Regions from separate parts of the Kosakonia radicincitans DSM 16656 genome, predicted to be linked through region 3. Evidence: riboswitches for the same ligand, from Rfam matches in the RefSeq annotation. Region 3 holds a riboswitch; each other region holds the start of a gene.
What was found. A riboswitch is a leader RNA that binds a small molecule or an ion and turns the genes downstream of it on or off. The one in region 3 is predicted to bind fluoride.
Positions count from the first base shown of each region.

Region 1: another riboswitch for fluoride. It lies ahead of Y71_RS30540 (hypothetical protein); the one in region 3 lies ahead of Y71_RS12995 (DHHA2 domain-containing protein).
Region 2: another riboswitch for fluoride. It lies ahead of Y71_RS25085 (DHHA2 domain-containing protein); the one in region 3 lies ahead of Y71_RS12995 (DHHA2 domain-containing protein).
Region 4: another riboswitch for fluoride. It lies ahead of crcB (fluoride efflux transporter CrcB); the one in region 3 lies ahead of Y71_RS12995 (DHHA2 domain-containing protein).

Region 1 covers NZ_CP018016.1:5,207,144-5,212,331, reverse strand. The annotation lists gene Y71_RS25045 (MutS-related protein) at 1-62, shown strand, start outside; gene Y71_RS25040 (MutS-related protein) at 59-1,567, shown strand; gene Y71_RS25035 (2,3-bisphosphoglycerate-dependent phosphoglycerate mutase) at 1,892-2,578, opposite strand; gene Y71_RS30540 (hypothetical protein) at 2,646-3,281, opposite strand; fluoride riboswitch at 3,323-3,397, opposite strand; partial or broken gene Y71_RS31195 (plasmid SOS inhibition protein A) at 3,594-3,929, shown strand.
Region 2 covers NZ_CP018016.1:5,218,455-5,223,642, forward strand. The annotation lists gene tnpC (IS66 family transposase) at 1-932, shown strand, start outside; gene Y71_RS25085 (DHHA2 domain-containing protein) at 1,064-1,972, opposite strand; fluoride riboswitch at 2,050-2,118, opposite strand; gene nhaA (Na+/H+ antiporter NhaA) at 2,403-3,572, shown strand; gene Y71_RS25095 (FAD-dependent oxidoreductase) at 3,701-5,188, opposite strand, start outside.
Region 3 covers NZ_CP018016.1:2,682,729-2,687,916, reverse strand. The annotation lists gene fhuB (Fe(3+)-hydroxamate ABC transporter permease FhuB) at 1-1,184, shown strand, start outside; gene Y71_RS13000 (cyclic peptide export ABC transporter) at 1,214-2,827, shown strand; fluoride riboswitch at 3,041-3,109, shown strand; gene Y71_RS12995 (DHHA2 domain-containing protein) at 3,187-4,095, shown strand; gene Y71_RS12990 (adenine nucleotide alpha hydrolase family protein) at 4,092-4,517, shown strand; gene eno (phosphopyruvate hydratase) at 4,534-5,188, shown strand, end outside.
Region 4 covers NZ_CP018016.1:4,448,835-4,454,022, reverse strand. The annotation lists gene Y71_RS21420 (aromatic alcohol reductase) at 46-966, shown strand; gene zinT (metal-binding protein ZinT) at 990-1,634, opposite strand; gene mntP (manganese efflux pump MntP) at 1,859-2,428, shown strand; fluoride riboswitch at 2,459-2,528, shown strand; gene crcB (fluoride efflux transporter CrcB) at 2,607-2,984, shown strand; gene Y71_RS21400 (hypothetical protein) at 3,225-3,563, shown strand; gene Y71_RS21395 (Rdx family protein) at 3,988-4,272, opposite strand; gene Y71_RS21390 (TonB-dependent receptor domain-containing protein) at 4,501-5,188, shown strand, end outside.

The DNA.
Region 1 (5,188 bases), 2.5 Mb from region 3:
CGACATTGGTTCAGAAGTATGGTCTGACATATGAAAAAATAAAAGGGGAGTTGAATGGATGAACGTATATCTGATGTATAAAGATGCTGATTTTGTTTTGGATGATATCTTCCCGGATAATTTCAATATCCAGGTGAGAGATCTGGGGTTGGATGTATTATTCCAGAGTCTTTCTGCTGGGGATGAGTTTTTATATTCAGTGGTCGAAAAAGCCTGTTCTCAGTCGCTTGCTGACGTTCCGTGTATTGAGTACAGACAGGCTATTTTGCGTGACTGTCTTTATAACTCAAATATTATCAGTGAATTTTATCAGGCGGTTGTTGAGTGCCTGGCGATGGAGAAAGAAAAACTTCACTACATTGTATTTGGTCATTCCCCCTCAGCAATGCTTCATCAGTCAATTTCCTTCACTCGTTTTTTTCTTGAAAATTTAAAGAAAGTCAGAGCTATTGCTGAAAAAAATATTTATTTTTTTGATTCATCCGGAATGACACGCCTCCTGAAGATGATTATCCAGGAACTGAATGAGGATTATCTGAGGGGTATAGAAGAACATCTTAAACAGATGGACTTCAAAAGAGGCGTATTAATGAGTGCCAAGCTTGGTCCGGGAAGTCGTGGAGACGAGTATATTCTCAGAGAACCCAACTCGCCGGATAAGTGCTGGTTCAGGCGCATTTTCTCAAGGAGACCTGAACATTACTCGGTTCAAATAGCCCCTCGTGATGAAAATGGCTTCAGAGCACTTAGCGATTTACGGGATGAGGGACTGGTACTGGTTGCTAGTGCAATGGCGCAGTCTACAGAGCATTTACGGAATTTTTTCAAATCACTGCGTGCAGAGCTAGGATTTTATGTGTGCTGCATTAACCTTGCTGAAGAATTAAATAAACGCAATTTACCCCAGTGTTTCCCTGTTCCTGTATATAAACGAGAGCGTCGTCTGGTTTTTGAATCGTTGTATGATGTTTGTCTGGGGCTTACATCAGACAAGAATATCGTCGGCAATACATTAAAGACTGATAATAAAAACACATTCATTATTACCGGTGCAAATCAGGGCGGGAAGTCTACCTTTTTACGTAGTATTGGACTGGCACAGATAATGATGCAAAGCGGAATGTTTGTCGTGGCTGAGTATTTCTGTACCAATATTTGCGGTCAAATCTTTACTCACTATAAGTGTGAAGAGGATAGCTCTATGGTTAGTGGAAAACTGGATGAAGAGCTCCTGCGTATGCGCGATATCGTTGATCTTCTGGAACAAGACGATCTTGTCCTGTTCAATGAGTCGTTTTCAGCGACCAACAGCCGGGAAGGGGCTGATATTATCAGGGGGATTGTGATGGCGCTTGCAGAGAGCAGGGTAAAAATTTTTTTTGTTACCCATTGTTCAGAGTTTGCCTGCGCGTTTTATCAGGAATTCCATCCAGATACCGAATATCTGTGTGCTGAAAGACGAGACGATGGTGAAAGGACGTTCAGGATCGAGGAGGGAGCACCGATGGATACTAGCTTTGGTGAAGACTTATATCAGGCGGTTTTTACATCTGATGAGCTTGCATGATCCTCTGTTCCTGATAAAAACAGAACAGGGATGTGTTTTTAAAGCATTGCCATCATTAAATGGCCAGCCGCTTTCATCAGTAGTGAATCGATAGAATGGTGTTATTAATAAAAGAATTGCTGTTCTGACTAAATGCCTCGTCTTCAGAAGGAAAAGTGGAGAGCATTGTCATACCACCATACAATCCAGTGGTAACATAAAAACTCCACGCTGGGGCACGGTGGAACGGTCCGGCAACATATGGACACATACTAGTGATACGCAGATAATCATTGCTAATAATGAATTATAAATAAAACACTTAAACCCACAGAATATCGTAACTTACTCCAGTATATAGCGACCACTGATGGTTTTGTCTTCGCTCATTTCATAAAGGACTGGGACACCCGTAGGGATATGCAGATCCATTACATTATTTTCGTCTGTCTGCTCAAGGTACATTGTCAGAGCCCGAAGCATATTGGCATGGCCGATCAGTAATAATGTTTCTCCGCTGACGACGCGGGGAGCGATGACATGCTGCCAGTAAGGTATAACTCTTCGTAGTGCCATCTCAAGACTTTCACCTTTTGGGAGATCTGACAGAGCAATATGGTGATAGCGGGCTTCGCGATGGAGAAGTTGTGGGGCTGCCGCAAGCAAAGGCGGAATACCTCGGTAACTTTTTCGCCAGTGATACACCAGTTCCTCGCCCATTTGTTGTGCCGCTTCATCTTTCCTCATCCCTTGCAGGGCGCCATAATGACGTTCATTCAACCGCCAGGTTTTACTCACTGGCAGCCATAACAGGTTCAGTGTCTCCATTATCAACCAAAGTGAATGTATTGCCCGGTTGAGAACAGATGTACAGGCTGAATCTATCTGTATACCAGCCTGTTTTATGAGCCTGGCTGCATGTCGGGCTTCTTCTTCTCCTCTCCTGGTCAGCGTAACGTCTGTCCATCCTGTAAAACGATTTTGCTGATTCCATTCACTTTCGCCATGTCGGAGCAAAATTATTTTTCCCATGACCCAGAACCCGTTGTTGTTAATAGTACGTATCAATAAATTGCCAGGGTTTTCCTGGCATTCACGTTTAATAACCTTTTTTTTTCGATGTTCTGCTGAGAAAATGGCGGACCAGCAAATGGCTGCTACTCCCGATGAAAAGGGCAATAGCGATTGCCACGTAATCATCAGGAAGTGCGGAAAAAAATACATCTGAGATTAGGAAAACCAGACAAGTTGTCAGTATTCCGATGACCGTTGATAGTAAGAGTATTTTAGGATTCACAGAGGACCTCCTTATAGCCCCCAGATCGAAGGTATGGGGTAGGTACAGGACTGGCTTTTTTAAAGGCTGGCTTACCGATAAAGACTGCCGCCTCACCCATAGCGTTTTCAATACGCTCAACTGATTGTATTTTTCAATGCGCTCTCTGCCGCAGGGGGCACCAGTTTTTAGACGACTGTAACGAAGTCCGCAAACGAATGCGTCATTATTCAGGTCCGAAATTTCACGTAATGTGGTGATGGTTTCTTGATTCTTCGTTGTCGAGCAGGTGAATTTTCCTGGACGATAATGGGGGGCTGGTCCGCCGATGTGGTTAAGCGGGTCGGCCGAAGCTGGAACACTACAGACAGTGTAGCGCAGCCCAATAACATGAATGAAAAGAGAACATTTTGACAAGGGCGTTTTGTGGAATGAGAAGAAATTGTCTGAATTTCGCATAGAAACACCTGACATACATGCTTAAAAGGAAACAGCGATATTGTATATCAGGCGTCATCATCCAGTTTGAAAGTACTGGCGGTTGGGAAAGGTGGAGCACCATCACCTTATGGATTGAGCTTAAATGAGACTTTCTCTGAAATCAATATTTATTACGGCATGCCATATCAGCGATGTGTTACAACGGGAAACAGGCAGGTATTGTTAACTTGATATTCGCTCTCCCGCAGAACGAAAAAAAATTGGTGAATATCCTGATGAGTTATCCATTCGCGGACGAAAATCATCATTCACCTTTCGCCCCTGTCGGAGGTGGTGCAGCAGTGTCTGTTCCCGGATGTGGTCTGGCGTAACCAGCCCCGTGTGGAAAAACGCGTGAATCTGCGCTGGCACAAGGTACAGCGGAAGGAAGATAAACGCTGGTGCCATGAGGCCATGCTGCATCAGAGCCTGGTCGCGCGGGCTGATCTGAGTGTTCAGTCGCCGGAAACGGTGGGAGCATAGTATTCGCGCTGGTCGGACGAACTGGCATCGATGTTCTGGCAGTGGCGCAGGCGCTTTCCCTCGCTGGCGGAACTCAGGTGGCACCAGGACGCGGTGATCCACTTTGGGTGTGTTCTCCGCCCCCGGGACACGGTGGAGGAGTAGCCTGACGGCCCGCGTGCGGCTGACCGCTGGCGCGTGCCCTCCAAGCTGAACCAGCTTGGAGGGCATATGATACATATGGAACTGGCAGACATTGCCCGTCGCTGGTCGCTGCGCACCGAAAGCAGGGGCGGTCAGTGGGCAATGTTGCCTTTATCGAAGTCGGCGCGTTAAGGGAAAACGAACAGGCAGACGCATGGGGCTGCCGGCGGGGATTCAAAGCGGCCAGCGTGGTGGTGTAGGTGAAAGTGTCACGGGCAGATTTTCTGCGTGACCGGCTGAAACCCCACAGGGCAGTGGGGGGATGGGCGATTTTTGTTATTTTCTGTGTCTGGAGGATGTCATTACCATTGATGAACTTCCCGACCGCTGGGGGCTACTCTGGGTGAATGAAAGGAGGCGCATCACAGGGCCAACTCTATGTCTCGACAACATCAGAGTAGCAGTTTACCCGCCGTAAGGCAGGAGAAGAGGCTTTGCGTTGACACGAACAACTGGGAACAGATCACTGATGTAAATATTATCAGCGAGTATACTATGAATGAAAATGATCTTCATGTGGCTGCGTAACGCTATGGTTTATCGACAAGGTTATAGACTGGAAAAAAGCCCATTAGTTGCTCTGTATTTTGCTACAGAAAAAATTCAGATGAGCTAACTGATGCTGCTGCTTTCATGACTTGGGATGTTCCAGATAGTAAATTAGATGTAATGCAAAGTTCGAAATTTCTTGGAGTAATTCAAGTAGAGCGAAATTTTTGCTAAGAAGTGTATTATAAAAGCTGTCATTTTTATGGGGTGAATTATGAAAATTATATCGCTGACCCTTTTGATGTGGTTCTTTTAAAAAGATTGATGACTATCTTGAAAATGTAAATTTCTCTTAATTTATTATAATTTAAGGTTGGGCTAAAAATAAAATAAAAACTTTAATTTTTTTATTTAAAGATATTGGGTCTCAGTGTGTCTGAAATAAATTTTTTTGAAGCCTTTTCTTTAATCTTTGAAATTGTTCTAGGGCGAAATGGACTCCAACTGCAGCGGAAATTAAGATAATGTCGACATGTTTAATGAACATCAAGCTATAATAAAACAACTACCTATAAATCAATGAGTGAAAAATCAGGGGTGTATCGCTATTTTCAAAAGGGATTAATGATGAGGCTTATCCTGCGAACCTTTTTGATACAATATCGCAAATCGATGGGGTAAGCCTTTCAGATTTAAAGGGGAAATTCATGGTTATTAAAAATAGTTATTCC
Region 2 (5,188 bases), 2.5 Mb from region 3:
TATATAGCCGCCAGGGCATGGAACTGAGCCGCTCACTCCTGTCAGGCTGGGTGGATGCGTGCTGCCGGTTACTGTCACCGCTGGAAGAGGCGCTTCAGGACTATGTGCTGACTGACGGCAAGCTCCATGCTGATGACACGCCTGTCCCGGTGCTGTTGCCAGGTAATAAGAAAACGAAGACCGGGCGGTTGTGGACCTACGTTCGTGACGACCGTAACGCCGGGTCAGAGCTGGCGCCGGCGGTGTGGTTCGCTTACAGCCCGGACAGAAAAGGCATCCATCCGCAGACCCATCTTGCCGGCTTCAGCGGTGTGCTGCAGGCGGATGCGTACGCCGGGTTCAACGAGCTGTACCGCAATGGCCGGATAACGGAAGCCGCCTGCTGGGCTCACGCCCGCCGGAAGATCCACGATGTGCACGTCCGCACCCCGTCAGCCCTGACGGAAGAAGCCCTGAGGCAGATCGGTCAGTTGTACGCCATAGAGGCGAATATAAGGGGAATGCCGGCAGAGCAGCGGCTTGCTGAACGTCAGCAGAAAGCGAAACCGCTGTTGAAATCCCTGGAAAGCTGGCTGCGTGAAAAGATGAAAATCCTGTCGCGACACTCGGAGCTGACAAAAGCGTTCGCGTACGCACTTAACCAGTGGCCGGCACTGACGTACTATGCGGAAGATGGTTGGGCCGAAGCAGACAACAACATCGCTGAAAATGCCCTGCGGACGGTCAGCCTGGGTCGTAAAAACTTCCTGTTCTTCGGTTCTGACCATGGTGGTGAGCGGGGAGCACTGCTGTACAGCCTGATCGGAACGTGCAAACTGAACAGCGTGGATCCAGAAGGCTACCTCCGCTATGTGCTTGACGTCATCGCCGACTGGCCGGTCAACCGGGTCAGCGAACTGCTACCCTGGCGCATCACACCGCCAACTGAATAACACATCCCTGTCAATACGGCCCTCGGTGTACGCTTACATTTGCAGCAGGCGGGACAGAGTTGCCGCCAGTGCGAGCAAGGGGACGCCATCCTCTTTCCCCTGAACAAGAACAAGTGCATGTGTGTAGATTTTCATGGCTGTCTCCGGCTTTGATTGAGGAAGTGTTCCAGCCAGGGCAGAAGCTGTTTCTTCCGGCTGACCATGTCCGGCACGGAGCAGGGCGCCGCGTTGCCACTCTCCGGCCCGGCGAAATACAGTGTTGAAAAGTATTCACGGATATCAGTCACCATCAGCACGATAAGTCCGGCTCCGGTTGTCACCGCCATCTGCGCCATCGCATTTTGCAGTTCATCCAGTACGGGAGTGACCTGGCCTGGTGAACTCACCTCCAGTTGTGCGATACGCACATCCGTGCCGGCGAGCGAAAAGGTCTTAAGGTCTTTATGCAGAAGCTGTTCTGTGGACTGTCCGGTGATATCGGTTTTGGCTGCCAGTAGCCCGCGGGCAAACGCCTTACGTTTTACTCCCGACAGAACGCAGAGTTCAGTGGCTGTACGGATATCGTCTTCCGTCGTGGTGGGTGAGCGCAGATTAACGGTGTCGCTGAGCAGCGCGCCAAGAAGCAGGATGGCGTGAGTCGGGGGCATTGTGCGGCGCATTTCTGCATCCATCAGCAGCCAGAGTACTGTTGCGCTGCTGCCTGCCGGTTTTATCCAGACCTCCGGCGGCAGTTGCGTGACCAGACCGCCAAGCCGGTGATGGTCGATAATCCCGATGATATTGCTCTGGAGGAGATCAGCAGGCCCCTGTGCCGGTTCGGTAAAATCGACCAGCCATACCGGTTCACCTTTCAGTGGAATATCCAGCAGGGGCGGCAGGGAGAGCCCGGCAGCTTCAAAAATATAGCGTGTCTCAGGATTCGCTTCACCGGGCCGCCAGGCACGGGCAGGACGGTTACACCGGTTGAGCCAGCCCGCCGTCACGGCTGCGGTGCAGACAGCGTCGCTGTCAGGGTTAAGATGACCAAAAACATTAATCAAAGATGTATCCCCGTTAAGGGAAGTACACAGGCCGGAAGGATTTATCGACGGCCTGACATACCTCCTGAAAATCAAGAGTCATATCAGGCGTCATCAGCCCCGGACGGGGCGGTTGGGAAAGGTGGAACGCCATCACCTTTAGAGACATCATAGCTCAACGCCTCTGGAAAGTCAGCAGACAAAGGCTTTTTCCTGTGCCCATGAAGGTGTATGGCTGAGAAAGGTAAGGTGTACAGCATTTACCGGAATTTACTCGCATTACAACGGTGCAGATAAACGTTTGTGATAAAATTTTTTGCTTATCAATCATTTCAGGTGGGCGATGTCATGCAGGCAAGCCTGATAATGTCATCCACCAGGTGTTTTCACGGACAGATCCACGTTTTCCGCAGGAAAACAGCCTGGTCTAAACATTCTGAAAGGAGGTTGTATGCCACAGCCCATGCGCGCAAACAGAAAAAAACTTAACGGAGTTATCAGCGGGTTTATCAGTTCCCCGGCTGCGGGCGGTATTATACTCATCCTCGCGTCTGTAGCAGCCATCGTGATAGCTAACTCTCCCCTGCTTGAGGGATATGAATTACTGCTGAAATACAAAACTGCCGGGCTTTCCACGGAGCACTGGGTCAACGACGGCCTGATGGCCATCTTTTTTCTCTTTGTCGGTCTTGAGATTAAGCGGGAGCTTCTTGCCGGGCAACTGGCAACATGGAGCCAGCGTGCCCTGCCGGGTTTTGCGGCGCTGGGGGGCGTTGTCGTGCCGGCACTGATTTATGCCTGGTTTAATGCCGGTAATGCAGAGACGCTTCGCGGATGGGCTATCCCGGCCGCGACGGACATTGCGTTCGCGCTCGGCGTGCTGACTTTGCTGGGAAAGCGGGTTCCGGCATCACTGAAGATTTTTCTCTCTGCCCTTGCCATCCTTGATGACATGGGGGCCGTAGCGATAATTGCGATTTTTTATACCAGTCATATTTCACTCATGATGCTGGGCGGCGCTATGGTAACCGCACTGATGATGTTCATGATGAACAGGGCCGGCCTTAAACGATTGTTTCCCTACCTCGTTGCAGGCTGCCTGATGTGGTTTTTTATGCTGCAGTCGGGGGTTCATGCTACGGTGGCTGGTATTCTGGTGGCCCTTTTCATCCCGCTGAAAACAGACAGCACTTCCGGTTCACCGCTGGAGCGACTTGAACATGGTCTTGAGCCGTGGGTGGTTTTCCTTATTCTGCCGGTGTTTGGTTTCGCGAATGCAGGCGTATCGCTCACAGGCCTGACCGCAGAGGATCTTCTGTCACCCGTGCCAGTTGGTGTGGCCACGGGACTCTTCCTGGGTAAGCAGGTGGGCGTTTTTGGCCTTTCGCTGCTCGCTGTCGGTCTGGGGCTGGCCAAAAAACCGGAAAACAGCTCGTGGCTGCAGATATACGGCGTCTCTGTTCTGTGCGGAATTGGTTTTACCATGAGCCTTTTCATTGGCAACCTTGCATTTGCGGAAAGCCAGTTACTCATAGATGAAGTGAAAGTCGGCGTACTGGTGGGATCAGTTCTGTCTGCGTTGACTGGGGCGCTTATCATGTTGCTCCCGCGTCAGCGTTGAGATGTAACAAATGCTGAGTGTCGAGCTGTTATTAAAGCTTTCATTCTTCTTGAATATTTTCCATTCCACATAATGTATATTCAATGAATACGGGGAGATGACGTGCCATGCAAATGGCACGTCATCTCTTATTGACTCATTGACTCCGTAACCGCCTGCCAGGTTATAAATCCACCGCTCAGATTATATGTCCGGAAGCCGTGAGCCTGCAGAATACGGTATGCCACATGCCCGCGCAGGCCACTCTGACAACCGATAAAAATATCTTTATCTTCAGGTAATTTTTCAAGATTCTCCCGCAGGGAATCAAGAGGGATGGATAGCGCGTCAGGATATTCACCAAATTGTTTCAGTTCTGCAGGAGACCGAATATCAACTAAACAATAACTGCCCGGTTCCCGTTGTAACACATCGCTGACATGACTGATGACCGTATCTCCCTTGATGACATTTGCCGCCACCATTCCAGCCTGGTTAACGACGTCCCTTGCACTGTTAAAAGGAGGAGCATAGGTCAGCTCCAGATGCTCGAGATCGTTGACGGTAAGCCCCGCGCGCTGTGCGACAGCCAGGACATCGATGCGTTTATCAACCCCTTTTTTCCCTGACGCCTGGGCCCCGAGAATTTTACCGGTATCGGGGCTGAACAGCAGTTTCAGACTGATCATTGTTGCCCCCGGGTAGTAACTGGCATGATCAGCGGCATGGACGTAAACCTTCTCGTATCGGGTACCATGGGCTTTCAGCTGCTTTTCATTCGCCCCGACACTGCCAATACTCAGCGAAAATACCTTACAAATGGATGTCCCCTGACTGCCATGGTAAAAGCTGTGACGATCGAGCATATTGTCAGCAGCAATGCGTCCCTGGCGGTTGGCTGGCCCTGCCAGAGGAACATTAGCGGGTTCCTGAAAGACAAGGTCAGGTGTTTCAACTGCATCCCCCACGGCGTAGATGTCAGGGATACTTGTCTGCATACAGGCATTGACACTTATGCCTCCCCGTTTACCCACGGCGAGCCCGGCTCCTGTGGCAAGGCTGCTCTCAGGTTTTACCCCGATGGCGAGAATAACCATGTCGGTCTGCAGAAACCCACCGTCAGACAGTGCAACGCGGAATCCCGTCTCTGTCCGCAGTACCTCGGTGAGCGCCGTTCTGAGACGCAGATCAACGCCATGACTCCTGATTTCCTGATGCAGGGCCGATGCCATTTCAGGATCAACCGGAGCCATAACCTGTTCCCCCATCTCCAGCAGGGTCACACTGATCCCCCTTTCGCTCAGTGCCTCCATCACTTCGAGCCCGATAAATCCCCCCCCGACAAGCGTGGTGTGAGCGATTTTATGTTGCTCAATCCACGCCTGGATAGCATCCATGTCAGTAAGATTTCGAAGCGTAAAGACACCCTCTTCCTGTAGTCCGGGCAAGGGGGGGACAACCGGAGCGGCACCGGTACTGAGGAGCAGACGATCCCATTCTTCGGTATGGACCTCCCCGGAGGTCAGATTTTTAACCGTCACTGTCTTATTAACCGGGTCTACTGACGTCACTTCATGACGGATACGGACGTCTATGTTAAAACGGGATTTAAAATCCTCCGGAGTTTTCAGAATCAG
Region 3 (5,188 bases):
GCGCGCGAACATCACGCCAGATGCTGCTACATACGGCACTTATGGGGGCCGGGTTGCTGTGGTTTACCGATCAGTGTGTCGCGCGGGTCTCGCTGGCGAATGGCCAGCTACTGCCCGTCGGTATGCTCACGGCGGTGACGGGCGGCCCGCTGCTGATGTTGCTGGCGCGCTTCTCCAGATCGGGAACGTCTCCAGTAACTGCGCCGGAACCCGCGGCTCCAGTAACCGCCGGCGCCGCATTGTTCTGGGTGTCCGGCACCCTTTTCCTGCTGGCGGTGGTGGTGTCGCTCTATACGGGCCACGGCCTGCAGCAGTGGAGTTGGGCCAGCCCGGACGAACTCGCCCATCTGCTGCCGCTGCGGGTGCCGAGACTGCTGGCGGCGCTCAGCGCTGGTGCACTGTTAGCTGGCGCTGGCGTACTGATGCAGCGGGTCAGCGGTAATCCGTTGGCCAGCCCGGAGGTACTGGGTATTGGAGGCGGTGCCGCCATGGGCGTCATGGCATGGGTTGTGCTTTTCCCCGCCAGCAGCGGCGGGCTGCTGCTGAGCAGCCTGAGTGGGGCAACGCTCAGTCTGCTGCTGACGCTGTGGAATAGCCGTCGCGGAGCGTTTAACCCGCAGCGAGTCTTGCTCAATGGACTGGCGCTGAATGCCTTGTGTCAGGCCACCGTCAGCCTGGTGATGCTCAATAATCTCACGGCAAGCGCCATGTTGCTGCCGCTCATGACCGGCAGCACCTACTACATCAGCGCGCCGCTGGCAGAGATCCTCTTTGCCTCAACGCTGCTATTACTGGCCGTGGTTCCGCTATTTCGCCGCTGGCTGCTGCTGTTGCCAATGGGCAGTATTGCCGGTTCGCTCGGTGTCTCTTTGCCGCTGGCGCGGGTTGCTGTATTGAGCCTGGCCGCCGTAATGACCGGACTGGCGACATTACTGGTGGGACCGGTATCGTTCATTGGCCTGTTGGGCCCACATCTGGCGCGCAGGCTCGGTGCCAAAACGCCGCTCTCGCAGCTGTATGCCGCAGCCCTGCTGGCCGCCACCATCATGACGTTTGCTGACTGGATTGGGCGCAATGGCCTCTATCCACGTCAGTTGCCTGTAGGGCTGGTCGCCTCGCTGATTGGTGTCCCGTTGCTGATATGGCCACTGCTGCGGGGCAAAGTATCCCGGCAGGCTGAATAAAGAATGTGCATAAAGTGAAAGGAATACAGATGTCGGTATTGATAATGGTCTTCAGGATGGTTCGAGGCTGGCTTATCCTCGCCACGATCGCTGGGCTGATCAGCGGTTTTTGTAATGCTACGCTGCTGGCAATGATTAACCACAGCCTTAACCAGCCTCTGTCCGCCGCCTGGTTCAGCCCCGGTGTCGACTTCGCCCTGCTGACCCTGCTGATGCTGGCCAGCCGGGTTATCTCTCAAACGACATTTATGTCGCTGGGCCAAAAGGTGAAAGCCCGACTGCGTAAACAACTGGTCCGGAACATCAGTGAAACCAGTTGGCTGCAGCTGGAAAAAGCCGGAATGGCGAAAGCGTTATCGGCATTGACGCAGGATCTCGATACGCTGGTAGTCTTTTTTGTTAGCCTGCCTAACCTTTGTATCTATGGTGCAGTGATCGCTGGCTGCCTCATCTACCTTGGCAGCCTGTCGCCGAGCGTTCTGTTGCTGGCTATCGTTGCCATCCTGCTGGGAAGTTTCGGCTATCGTGCGGCTCAGGGCCCGGCAATGGGGCTGTTGCGCACGTCGCGTCAACGGGAAGATACGCTGATTCAGCAGTGTAAAAAATTGTTCGATGGCGCACGGGAGTTCAGGCTCAATACCATGCGCCGCCAGCAGTTTGTTGGCAGTGAGTTGTCCCATACCATTGAAGCCGTATGCCGGGAGCGCACCCGGGGGTACGCACTGTACGGTCTGGCCAGCAGTTGGGGCAGTATTCTGTTTTTTGCCTTTATCGGAGTCGTACTCTTCGGGCTGCGCGACATGCTGGCACTGGATACCCGAACGTTGACTGGCTATATCATGGTCTTCCTGTATATGGTGGTTCCGGTGGAAGGCATCCTCTCTGCTCTGCCTGCCATCGCAGGTGCCCGGATCGCAATGCAGCGGGTCCAGCAACTTACCACCGGATTAAGCCCGGAAATTTCCCCGAAAACGTACGCGGCAGAACCATTTACCTCTCTGGCACTGGAGAATATTCACTACCAGTATCAGGGTGAAGATGGGGAACGTTTTTCCCTCGGCCCGTTGAGCCTGACCTTTACGCCCGGGGAGCGTGTCTTTATCGTTGGCGGCAACGGTAGCGGTAAAACCACGCTGGCAAACTTGCTGGTGGGGATCTTCCCCGCTGACAGCGGCCAGCTATGGCTGAATGGCAACCCTGTCGCGGCAGACGATCTCCAGCACTGGCGTCAGCACTTTTCAGTGATTTTCAGCGATTTCTTTCTCTTTGATGATGTTGTGTTCGTCACCGATCGGACGCAGTCACAGGTTGAGCATCTTCTTAACCTGCTCAAACTTAAGCATAAAGTCAGCTTTAACAACGGGCGCTTCTCTACCGTCGCACTCTCTCAGGGGCAGCGTAAAAGACTGGCCCTGTTGCAGAGCTGGCTGGAGAACCGCCCGATCTATCTGTTCGATGAATGGGCTGCCGACCAGGATCCGGAGTTTAAGGCCGTTTTCTATCTCGAGTTGCTGCCAATGCTGAAAGCGGAGGGGAAAACCGTGATCGCCATTACTCATGACGATCGCTATTTCCATCTGGCGGATCGGCTCATTAAGCTGGAGTCGGGTAAGATTGTCGAACACTCGCCTCTGGTAGCGTGAGAAGGCCGCTCAGCTTTTGCAGAGCAATGTCACGGCCACCAGTCATCAAACAGCCGGGGCGGCAGCCTGACATTACATGGCGCCGCGCCCGACAATTGCAGGGATGCACTGAAATCAGCCCAGCGTGACATTTGAGCCGTCTGTTGAACCCGTGGCAATTAAGTATTAACCAGCCGAAATGGTGGCTGACAGCTTTGTTCTTCTGACCTATACTGCCTGCAAGGTGATGGCGTTCCACCTTTCCCAACCGCCCCGTCCGGGGCTGATGACGCCTGATATGACTCTTGATTTTCAGGAGGTATGTCAGGCCGTCGATAAATCCTTCCGGCCTGTGTACTTCCCTTAACGGGGATACATCTTTGATTAATGTTTTTGGTCATCTTAACCCTGACAGCGACGCTGTCTGCACCGCAGCCGTGACGGCGGGCTGGCTCAACCGGTGTAATCGTCCTGCCCGTGCCTGGCGGCCCGGTGAAGCGAATCCTGAGACACGCTATATTTTTGAAGCTGCCGGGCTCTCCCTGCCGCCCCTGCTTGATATTCCACTGAAAGGTGAACCGGTATGGCTGGTCGATTTTACCGAACCGGCACAGGGGCCTGCTGATCTCCTCCAGAGCAATATCATCGGGATTATCGACCATCACCGGCTTGGCGGTCTGGTCACGCAACTGCCGCCGGAGGTCTGGATAAAACCGGCAGGCAGCAGCGCAACAGTACTCTGGCTGCTGATGGATGCAGAAATGCGCCGCACAATGCCCCCGACTCACGCCATCCTGCTTCTTGGCGCGCTGCTCAGCGACACCGTTAATCTGCGCTCACCCACCACGACGGAAGACGATATCCGTACAGCCACTGAACTCTGCGTTCTGTCGGGAGTAAAACGTAAGGCGTTTGCCCGCGGGCTATTGGCAGCCAAAACCGATATCACCGGACAGTCCACAGAACAGCTTCTGCATAAAGACCTTAAGACCTTTTCGCTCGCCGGCACGGATGTGCGTATCGCACAACTGGAGGTGAGTTCACCAGGCCAGGTCACTCCCGTACTGGATGAACTGCAAAATGCGATGGCGCAGATGGCGGTGACAACCGGAGCCGGACTTATCGTGCTGATGGTGACTGATATCCGTGAATACTTTTCAACACTGTATTTCGCCGGGCCGGAGAGTGGCAACGCGGCGCCCTGCTCCGTGCCGGACATGGTCAGCCGGAAGAAACAGCTTCTGCCCTGGCTGGAACACTTCCTCAATCAAAGCCGGAGACAGCCATGAAAATCTACACACATGCACTTGTTCTTGTTCAGGGGAAAGAGGATGGCGTCCCCCTGCTCGCACTGGCGGCAACTCTGTCCCGCCTGCTGCAAATGAACATCACACTTGCTCATATCTGTAATGACTATCGGGAGATGAACTACATATCGGACGGCCTGATGGACGATGCCGTATCAAAAGACGTTGTTCAGGCGAAGGCGTTGTTCAGTGAGCTGACGTCCTCTGTGGCGGAGCACGTTGACGCGCGAGAGCTGGTCACCATGCGGCGTTTTGAAGATGTACAGAAATGCATTACCGACACCGGTGTGGACCTGGTGATTGCAGGCCACCGGAACCGTTTTATGGGAGCACTGACGTCCCGTTCGGCTGAATACGTTAACCACCTGAACGTAGACGTTCTGATTAAACACATTCACGACTGAGCTACAGGAGAACTGTATGAATTTTCTACTTGAAAAAGTCACGGCCCGCGAAATTCTCGACTCTCGCGGTAATCCCACGGTTGAGGTGGACGCTTTTACTTCAGATGGTCAGATGGCACGTGCATCGGTACCGTCCGGGGCCAGTACCGGCTCAAGAGAGGCAACTGAACGCCGCGATGGTGATCCCGGGCGTTTCGGCGGGAAAGGAGTCCGTGATGCCGTTAAGGCCGTGGAGACAGAAATTTGCGACGCCGTCAGGGGAACCGATGTGCGGGAGCAGCGGCGACTGGATAATCTGATGCGGGAACTGGACGGTACGGAGAACAAAAGCCGACTTGGTGCCAATGCCATTCTGGGTGTTTCGCTGGCGGTGGCCAGACTGGCCGCTCAGGTCACCCGTCAGCCACTTTACCGCTATCTCGGCGGACTCAATGCCAGCCTTTTGCCCGTTCCGTGTATGAATATTATTAACGGTGGCGTTCATGCCCGTGGTCAGGGAGCCGATTTTCAGGAATTCATGATAGCACCGCACGGTGCTTCAACGCTGGCAGAGGCCGTTCGTCAGGGCAACGAGGTCTATCAGACTCTGCGCCAGATCCTGCTGTCCCGGAACCTCTCCGCTGCGGTGGGCGATGAAGGGGGATTTGCTCCGGCCGTCTCCTCGAACCGTG
Region 4 (5,188 bases), 1.8 Mb from region 3:
TTCGCAGTGCAGTAAAACTGCCATCTGATTGAATGAGGACGTGAAATGGCTATACAGAACGAAAACGTATTGGTGCTTGGGGCGGGACAACTCGGCGCGGCGGTGCTGAACATGCTGGTACCTGCCGTGACGCAGGCGCAGGGCACAGTTACGGTTGTGGTTTCGCCAGGCGCGTGGGATGAATGTGGCTATTTGCGATCGGCGGCACACCAAAAATGGGTGGATCGCGGTGCGAGATTTATCGCTGTCGATATTGCGACCAGCACGGTTGACTCGCTCATCCCGCTGCTGGCGCAGTTTGATACGGTGATCAATTGCATGGGCTTTGTCGCCGGAACGGGTACGCAGCTTAAAATCACCCGTGCAGTGCTGGCTGCAGGTATACGCCGCTATTTTCCATGGCAGTTTGGTGTGGATTACGACGTGGTGGGAAAAGGCAGCGGCCAGCCGGTGTGGGACGAGCAGTATGATGTCCGGGAACTGTTGCGGGCGCAAACCGGCACCGAATGGGTGATCGTGTCGACCGGTATGTTTACCAGTTTCCTGTTTGAACCAGCATTCGATGTGGTGAATCTGGAGCAAAAAACGATAAATGCGCTGGGCGGATGGGAGACGCGGGTGACGGTGACTTCGCCTGCCGATATTGGTCGGCTGACTACCACTATCTATCTGCATCAACCACGCATTATGAATGAGGTGGTACTGATTGCCGGGGAAACGCTCTCGTATGCCACGCTTGCGGATACCGTTGAAGCCGTAACAGGGCAGGCATTTAAAAGAGGCGTTTATACGCTGCCCGCGTTAACGGATGCATTGCGCCTGCAACCGGAGGATCAAATGTGCCGCTATCGCACCGCTTTCGCCCGCGGCGAAGGGGTCTGGTGGCCGATGGAGCAGACCTGGAACGCCCGGCATCAGATAGCGACGCAGGACGTTAAAGGCTGGTTGCAGGCACATCTGGCGTAAACAGGCTGAATCACCCGCAGGCATCAATGGTGCAGCATTTCGTCTACGATCTGCGCTTTGTTCAAATTGTACGGATAGAAGGTCGGCCAGTTATCCATCTCTTTCAGCAGCACTTGCTGGGATTCGTTGCCCATAAAAATATGGAAATGCAGCGACTGGCGCGGCGCAATAATGTGGTCGCTGAACTGCACAAATTTCGGTGCTTTTGACTGCGCGTCATTGCATTCAAACAGATAGCGCACGCCTTTCTTGCCGGAGGTGTAGGTCAGAATTTTATAACCGGCGTAGTCATAGCGGCAGCGGGTGACCGTTTTGCCGGTGTGAAACTCAATCACATTATTTTCAATGCCGATGGTATCGATGTTGGTCGCATAGCCTTTTTTGTAGTAAGTGCGGTACTCCTCCACCGTTTTGTCGCCGTGCTGCGCTTTTTTCTCCAGCACCGGATCGAGATCGCCATTCAGCAGATATGGGTTCAGCGATTGCCAGATCCCGTCCCAGTCGGACAGTGACCGATCCTTGACATCTTTATCGTCGATAATGCCTTCGCTGGCTTTGCGTTCCACCTCTGTCAGCGGCTTTCCGTGGTGATGATCGTGAGCCATGCTCTGTGTACTACCCAGTAATACGCCCATACCCAGAACAAAGGCGGATTTCTTCATGATCATACTGCGCTCCCTGATGATTTGTTATGTGATGAAATGTTATAATATAACAATATTAGAAATCATCAATGTGTGCAACATAGCTTCGGTTATAAAACATAGCATCATCTATATGTTGATGATAAATAAGTAATTTTTGCCTTTTTGTCGTTGCTGTGGCACCATTGCCGCTCTTTTCGCAGCGCAGTGTTTTTCCCCTCTGTTGAGGCGGTTTTAAAGGGTGAGCAATGAGTTTCTATGCAATGATTATTCTGGCCTTTGGGATGTCGATGGATTCCTTCGCTGCTGCCATTGGCAAGGGCGCGGTGTTACAACGTCCGCCCGTTCGCGAAGCGCTGAGAACAGGGTTGATCTTCGGCGTCATTGAGGCTATCACGCCGGTAATTGGCTGGGCTGCGGGGCTGGCCGCCAGCCAGTACATCATGCACTGGGATCACTGGATCGCCTTTGTGCTGCTGCTGGCGCTTGGCGCGCGGATGGTGAAAGAGGGGGTGAGCAAATCGCCTGACGAAAACGTTGAAGCCCCGCGCCGTCACGGTTTTTGGCTGCTGGTGACCACCGCCATTGCCACCAGTCTGGATGCGATGGCCGTGGGTGTCGGGTTGGCGTTTCTCAACGTGAATATCGTGGTGACTGCGCTGATGATTGGCCTTGCGACAACGATTATGGCGACTACGGGTATGCTGCTGGGGCGTTTTCTTGGCGCGGCGATCGGCAAATGGGCGGAAGTGCTCGGCGGCGTGGTGCTGATGGGTATCGGCAGTTTAATTCTGGTTGAGCACTTAGGCTTACTGTAACTTGCCTGCAGGGGCAAAATCATTAACAATGCGCCAGAAGGTGATGGCGTTCCACCTTACCCAACCGCTTCCTGGAGAAGCTGATGACGCCTGATATGACTCTTAAATGGAGGCATGTCGGGCGTTTTTCTTTTGTCCCTCCCGCATGCCTCAACGTGATGTATTGATGAGGAAAAACATGCTGAAGTCTTTATTTGCCGTCATTGTGGGTGGTTCCGCAGGCTGCGTTATCCGCTGGCTGCTCTCTCTACGTTTAAATGCGCTTTTTCCCAATCTGCCGCCGGGTACGCTGCTGGTTAACCTGCTGGGTGGCATGATCATTGGTGGCGCGCTGGCGTTCTTTACGCGCCAGCCGCATCTCGATCCCACCTGGCGATTGCTGATCACCACGGGCCTGTGCGGCGGCATGACAACTTTTTCAACCTTCTCGCTGGAGATTTTCGCGCAGTTGCAAACGGGAAATTATCTGTGGGCAATGACCTCCGTGCTGGTGCACGTACTGGGCTCGTTGCTGATGACGGCGCTGGGTTTTACGCTGATTAACGCACTGTATTGAGACTGTATGCAGGGGAAGGTAAATATCTTCCCCTCTCTTTAACCGTAAAAATACCAGGACTATTGGCAACATTTTTATTTTAATCTTGCGAAGATGTTTTTTCCTATTTTTTTAATGGCGCTATGAGTGAGTATTGACTAATGCCACTAAATAAGCAGAATTAGGAACATTGACGCAACGGACATGCACGATATAGCCCGTAATAATTATTAAGAATAAGCGCTTTAGCAATATCAGTTGGTGGAAAAATCTGATAGCAGAAAATATTATATTTTTGATTTTTTTGTTTTATTTGGCTTGCCGGGAAACGGTAAGCCAGAACGGTTCGCAGGCCAGGTTTTTCGCCATTTACATGTGAGTCTGGAGTGGTTGATGGGCAAAGAGCAAGAGAGTTACGGAATGCACGATTTTTTCAGAGGTGACACTTCTGGCCATGAAATGATTGAGCGCTATACGTATGTGAAAATTATTAATTTTGATGCGACTGACACGATTAATTTTGAGTTTTCGCCGTATCAAAAATATTTTATTTCAATTATGGCGAATCGCAAACCACCTGCCGAAAATAGCACTCAATAACTTCCATTACTGAATGTAAAAATAAATTTACTGGCAGTGCAGCGAACGCTCAATGTACTGCCCGTAATTGAATGAAAAACCCGAAAAAAGAACCCTCAGACACAGGAAATCCGCTCTGTGTCTGAAGGCATGCAAGTGCATCTTCGTTACTAACAATGAGCGTGCTAACAAATTGTAAAACGATGATCAGAATATCCCTGTAAAACAGGGATTTGTAATGAAAATAAAAGATCTTTGTGAATGAATATTTTCATCGTTAACACATTGAAATTATTGATAATCTGAACATATTTCATCCATTCTGACGTTTGAAACCCTGGTGTCGCATTTGCAGCCGCCCCTTGCGGGCGGCTTTTTTTTACCTGCTAAAACTTTTTATTGGTCGCAATGCGCATCATCAATGACTGCCTGCGCAGCTTGACGCTTAATCGCTTTTTTTCTCTACGTGCCCGAGCGGTTTTTCCGGGAAGCAGTAGTCGCGCACGCGGCGTTTTAACTCTGCAGCATCGGGAAAACCGCCTTCCTGCTTACGATCCCAGATGACTGTGCCATCGATATCAATCACAAAAATTCCGCCTGTGCCGGGGATCAGACGCACCGATCCGAGATCGGTACTGAACGTATGTAGCAGTTCTTGCGCCATCCAGCTGGCGCGCAGCATCCAGTTACACTGCGAGCAATAATGTAAAGTAATCGCCGGTTTGTTCATTTTCTCGTCCCTCCAAAAGGCGAATCAGACAGCAAAGTGTATGCAAAGTGCGGACACAAAGGTGAGAAATTTATGAATTCATTGCAAGTGATAATCATTATCATTACTATCTGAGCTCATAACATAACGATAACCTGCATTTTTGTCCTGACGTATTCTCGTTTCGTGGAACGACTGGAAGTAAGACGTGAGCCTGATACTAATAAATTCTAAGGCTTACAAAATATTATGTGTAAATCGCAACTTTCTCCGCGTCGCTTCAGGAAGCGCGTGGTGGTGACTTCATTACTCGCAGCCCTGTATCAGAACACCGCGCTGGCAGCGGATACCGATACCTCGACGACTACCGCAACGAATGCGAAACAGGATACGGCCGAACAGATGGTCGTTACGGCGCCTGCACCGGTGCTGAAAGCAGGAAGTAGCCATTCCGTTAGCGCACAGGATTTACAAAACAAAGGCGCGAAAGATTTCGGCTCTATCATGCGTTACGAGCCGCTGATTAGCGCGACCGGCGCAAGCGGCGGTTCTGGTAACGGCAAAAGTGGTTTTGACCGTGGTGGTTACACCGGTTACAACATTCGCGGCCTGGAAAGTAACCGCGTGGGAATTGATGTTGATGGCATTCCGCAGCCGGATGCAACCGGCCGTAGCTACGTCAGCCGCGCGGGCCTGAACACCTTCGGCATTGGCCGTGACTATATCGATCCGTACATGTACGGCAATGTGGATATTCAGTCCGGCGCGACGCCCACCGATCAAGCAAACACCTCGATTGGCGGCAACGTCTCCTTCCGCCCGAAATCACCGGACGATTATCTGCACCCGGGTAAAAACAGCTACTTTGGTTACCAGAGCGATTATGACTCCGCCGATCGTAGCTGGCACAACGGCGTGACCGGCGCGGCAGGGGATG